One region of the Ruania zhangjianzhongii genome, then DNA from elsewhere that is predicted to be linked to it. Evidence: riboswitches for the same ligand, from Rfam matches in the RefSeq annotation. Region 1 holds a riboswitch; the other holds the start of a gene.
What was found. A riboswitch is a leader RNA that binds a small molecule or an ion and turns the genes downstream of it on or off. The one in region 1 is predicted to bind FMN.
Positions count from the first base shown of each region.

Region 2: it holds a riboswitch for FMN, as region 1 does, so the genes downstream of both, FU260_RS12820 (ABC transporter permease) here and ribD (bifunctional diaminohydroxyphosphoribosylaminopyrimidine deaminase/5-amino-6-(5-phosphoribosylamino)uracil reductase RibD) in region 1, are expected to answer to the same signal.

Region 1 is NZ_CP042828.1:734,787-737,169, forward strand. It holds gene FU260_RS03420 (dicarboxylate/amino acid:cation symporter) at 1-306, shown strand, start outside; gene FU260_RS03425 (MarR family winged helix-turn-helix transcriptional regulator) at 507-1,049, shown strand; FMN riboswitch at 1,161-1,291, shown strand; gene ribD (bifunctional diaminohydroxyphosphoribosylaminopyrimidine deaminase/5-amino-6-(5-phosphoribosylamino)uracil reductase RibD) at 1,388-2,383, shown strand, end outside.
Region 2 is NZ_CP042828.1:2,764,832-2,767,214, reverse strand. It holds gene FU260_RS12825 (ABC transporter substrate-binding protein) at 1-520, opposite strand, end outside; gene FU260_RS12820 (ABC transporter permease) at 517-1,242, opposite strand; FMN riboswitch at 1,358-1,485, opposite strand; gene rpe (ribulose-phosphate 3-epimerase) at 1,691-2,356, opposite strand; gene FU260_RS12810 (RsmB/NOP family class I SAM-dependent RNA methyltransferase) at 2,366-2,383, opposite strand, start outside.

The DNA.
Region 1 (2,383 bases):
TTCGTCTCCGTGGTCGGCTCGGCCGCCACCGCTGGGATGACCGGGGCCGTGGTCATGCTCACCCTGACGCTGTCCACCCTCGGGCTCCCGCTGGAGGGTGTGGGCCTGCTGCTGGCCGTCGACCCGATCCTGGACATGGGCCGCACCGCGGTGAACGTCGCCGGACAGGCGCTGGTGCCCACCATCGTGTCCAAGCGCGAGGGCATCCTGGATCAGGAGCGCTACGACGCCGGAAACGCCGAGCACCTGTTCGACGACGATGAGGCAGGCGCGGTAGCCGACGAGGAGCTGGCCACCGCCCGCTGAGCCCTGCCGCCGGGGCCGTGCGGGTGGTCTGAGCGTCGCGCTTCGCAACGAGGTCGCGGCCCTCGGGCAACCCGCACGGTGCTGCCTGCGGGGGTGGCCAAAGGCTGTTTGCGGGCGTGGCCAACGCCCGGAGGTACGCGAAAATTCCAGGCTGATCGGGGAACTATTTGACCGGTGCGCGCGTTGGGCTGGGTGTGAGCATGATCGACGAGGACCTGAGCCGAGCGGCCGCCCTCCTACCCGGCGCCGTGCACGAGATCGGCCCGAGCAAAGTTCGTGAAGCCGTGCCGACCACCGCTGTCGGAGAGATTCTCGGGCTCGCGGACGAACTCACCCGGATCGGCTCCGCAGGTACCCAGCTCGCCCGCCGGATCGAGTCCGTGACCGGTCTGCGTGGCGGCGAGGTGCAGGTGCTCGCTGCGGTCGACGCCGGCTCGGTCCATGCCCGCGGCATTGCCGAGGTGATCGGACAGGTGGTTGAGGCCGCCGAGGCGACGGTGAACGCACTGGTAGAGCGCGGACTGCTCGACCGGCACGCGCACACTTCCGACCCGGCCGGTGAGCTCGCACTGGTGCACCTGACCGCACCGGGCCGAGCGGTGCTCGAGCAGGTGGAGGCGGTGCAGATCCGGTTGGCCGACGCGCTGGCCACCACGCTGGGAGCCGAGCAGACCCGCACTCTGCGCAGCACGCTGGGCACGGTAGCCGATGTGCTCGACCGGCCCGCACTGCCGGCCGACTGATTGCTCCCTCCCAACCCCCACCCCCACCTCAGGTCGTCATGTCAGGGGTGCGCTATAGCGCACCCCTGACATGACGACCCATGTGGCACACTGGCGGGGTCGAACTGAAGTTCGCGCACTCCGGGGTCGGTGTAATTCCGAACCGGCGGTAATAGTCCGCGACCCGACCGCAGCCAGCGGCCGGTTGACCAGGTGGAACTCCTGGACCGACGGTGAAAGTCCGGATGGGAGGTAGTGCGCGCACGGCGGTCGGCGCCGGGTCGCCATCCGTGGCCGGCCGGGCGTGCGGTCGTCGTCGCCGTCCCCGGGGCTTGCGCCCGAGCGCATGAGGAGACCCGGTGGCGATTCCCGACGGCGGAGCAACTGTTGCTCCGTCCGGTGACCTGGATCGTGTGGTCGGCGCGCTCCGGCGGGCCATCGAGCTGAGTGCCCGCGGGCTCGGCCGGACCAGTCCGAACCCGGCGGTCGGGTGCATCCTGCTGGATCCTGCGGGCGAGGTGGTCGGGCACGGCTGGCACGAGCGCGCCGGCGGGCCGCACGCCGAGATCGCCGCCCTGGCCGACGCCTCGGTCGATGCACCGCCGCGGGCTGTGGCCGGCGGGACCGCAGTGGTCACCCTCGAACCCTGTGCACACGCCGGCCGCACCGGCCCGTGCACCCAGGCGCTCCTGAACGCGGGCATCGCGCGGGTGGTCTACGCCGTGGCCGACCCGGTCTACGGCGGCGGAGCCGAGGCGCTCCACCAGGCAGGCGTCCAGGTGCACGGACCCGGCAGCCGCTTGGTCCCCGACACCCTCGCCACTGAGGCCGCCGCGATGAACCAGGCCTGGTTGACGGCGCAGCGCACCGGCCGCCCGCACGTCACCTGGAAGTTCGCCGCCACTCTGGATGGTCGGTCGGCCGCTGTCGACGGCACCAGCCGATGGATCACCGGCGAGGCGGCCCGCGCCGATGTGCACCGTCTCCGGGATACTGCGGACGCTGTGCTCGTCGGCGCCGGCACCCAGCGCGCCGACGACCCGCAGCTGACCGTCCGCCCCGCTCCGGCCGACGGCCGCCAGCCGCTCCGAGTCGTGCTCGACCCCACCGGAGGAACCCGGCCCGGCGCCCGCGTCCTCGACCGGTCCGCGCCGACGATGCTCGTTCTGGCTGCCGGCGCGAGCCCGCTGGGCCTGCCGAGCCACGTGCTGACCGAGCAGGTCCCGCGCCGCGCACCAGGGGCGCTCGACCTGGAGGCCGTGCTCGCCCTGCTACACGAGTGCGGCATCCGTTCCGTGCTCCTCGAGGGCGGTCCGCGCCTGGCCGGTGCCTTCCTCGCCGCCCGCCTGGTCGAC
Region 2 (2,383 bases), 2.0 Mb from region 1:
AGCCGATATGCTGGATGTCCACATCGTCCTCGGTGAGCTCGGCGGCGCGCAGCATCGCCAGCAGCCCGAAGTAGGTCTCGCCGAACGGCCCCGGGATACCCACGGACCGGCCGGCCAGGTCCTCCGGTTCCGTGATCTCGGAGTCGGTGGGCACGATCAGGGCGACCGGGTAGCTGGTGTAGATCGTTGCGATGTCCACCACCGGCACGCCCTGATCGCGGGCCTGCATCATCTCGTCCCCGCCAGCGACCACCAGGTCCTCGCTGCCCCCGCTGAGGGCACCGAACAGGTCCTCGGACTCGCCGTGGTGGCGCAGCGTGACGTCCACTCCGGCATCGGTGAAGTAGCCGTTCTGCGCGGCCAGGTAGAACGGTGCGAACTGCACGTTCGGAACATAGGTCAGACCGAGGGTGAGGTGTGGCAGTTCGCCATCGCCGTTCTCGGTCTCGCCGGAGCAGCCGGCCAGGGCCACCAGGCCCGTGGCCGCCACCGCTCCCGCGATCAGCTGTCGTCGGGTCACCACCATCGCACTCGCCTCTCCAGAGCTCGCATCAGTAGATAGATCCCGACCGCACAGGCGGCCAGGACGATGAGCGTGGCGAACATTCCCTCGGTGTCCGAGCGGTCCCGATAGACGGAGAGCAACAGGCCGAGGCCCTCGCCACCCATCACGAACTCCCCGACCACCGCGCCGGTGACCGAGAGCACGAACCCGTTCCGGATCCCGGCGAGCAGCGCCGGCAGCGCCATCGGCGCCTCGATCCAGATCAGTCGCCGCCACCGGCCCGCGCCGTCGAGCTGCGCGGCACCGACGATGTCCTCGTCCAGTGTGGTCAGCCCGAGCTGGGTGTTGACGAAGATCGGGAAGAAGACCAGGAGCGCGCACAGCAGCGAGATCGGGAACTGGCCGTATCCGAACCAGATCACGATCAGCGGTGCCAGTGCGACGGCGGGGATCGCCTGCGATGCGGCCAGATACGGACCGATCGCACGGTTCGCCCACGCGGAATGTGCCACCAGATAGCCCAACGGGAGGGCGACCAGGAGGCCGAGGAGGCATCCCAAGAAGCTCTCCGAGAGGGTGACAGAGGCATAGCCGAGGATTCCGCCGTCGGTCAGCTCGAGCAGCAGCCGACCGGCGAGATCGCTCGGCGCGGGTAGCACCCGGGAGGGGACGAGCAGGCTGCTCGCCTGCCACAGCGCCAGTACGGCGACGGCGAAGATCACCGGGGCGGCAATCATCTGCCGCGATGTGGCTGCTCGCTGCACCGGTCTGTGTTTCCCTTCCCCAAGTGCATACCCGGGGCCGGGATGGTGCGCGGCGCCACCCATCCCTCGACGTCGGGCGTGCCGACGCCGCGTGCTACCTCCCATCCGGACTTTAACCGTCGGTCCCGGAATTTCACCAGGTCAACCGGCCACCGAAATGGCCGGGTCGCGGACTATCACCGCCGGTTCGGACTTTCACCGACCCCGGAGCACGTTGAACTCGTTCTCTAGTATCGCATACCGGCTAAGACGTCGACAGGGCGGCCGGGTGTGCTGAGCCACACCCGAGATGAGGCCCCACCGTGCTCCCCACCCCTGAGATCTCCCTGCGCGCTCGAGCCCCGCCCACTCGACGTGCCCGGGATGCGCAGTGAATCGCGATCGGGGGCAGATCGACGGGACCTGCGGTCGGAGGGTCGGCTCAGCCCCGGTAGGCGTCGGTGGCCAGGGCACGCAATGCCTCGATCTCGGCGTTCGGGTCCTCGGCCCGGTAGACGGCCGACCCGGCGACGAACATGTTGGCTCCGGCGCCGGCGGCCTGGGCGATGGTGCCGGTGGAGACGCCGCCGTCCACCTGGATCCAGATGTCCCGTCCGAGCGCGGTGATCGCCTCTCGGGTGCGCCTGATCTTCGGCAGGGTTCCGGTGATGAAGGACTGGCCGCCGAACCCTGGTTCCACGGTCATCACCAGCACCATGTCGAACTCGGTGAGCAGGTCCAGGTAGGGCTCCACCCCGGTGCCCGGCCGCAGCGCGATCGCCGCGCGTGCGCCGAGCTGGCGCAGCTCCCGGGCCAACCGCACGGGTGCCGCTGAGGCTTCGGCGTGGAAGGTGACCGAGGCGGCGCCGGCTTCGGCGTAGGCCGGTGCCCAGACGTCCGGCTTCTCGATCATCAGGTGCACATCGGCGGGGAGCCCGGTGCTCGCGATCACCTTCTCCACCACCGGCAGACCGAAGGTGAGATTGGGAACGAAGTGGTTGTCCATCACGTCCAGGTGGACATAGTCCGCGGCACCTATCCGGCCGACCTCGTCGGCCAGGTGCGCCAGGTCCGAGTTCAGCACGCTCGGGGAGATGAGGATCGCCATGGCCTGAGACTACTGGCCGGTGCGGCG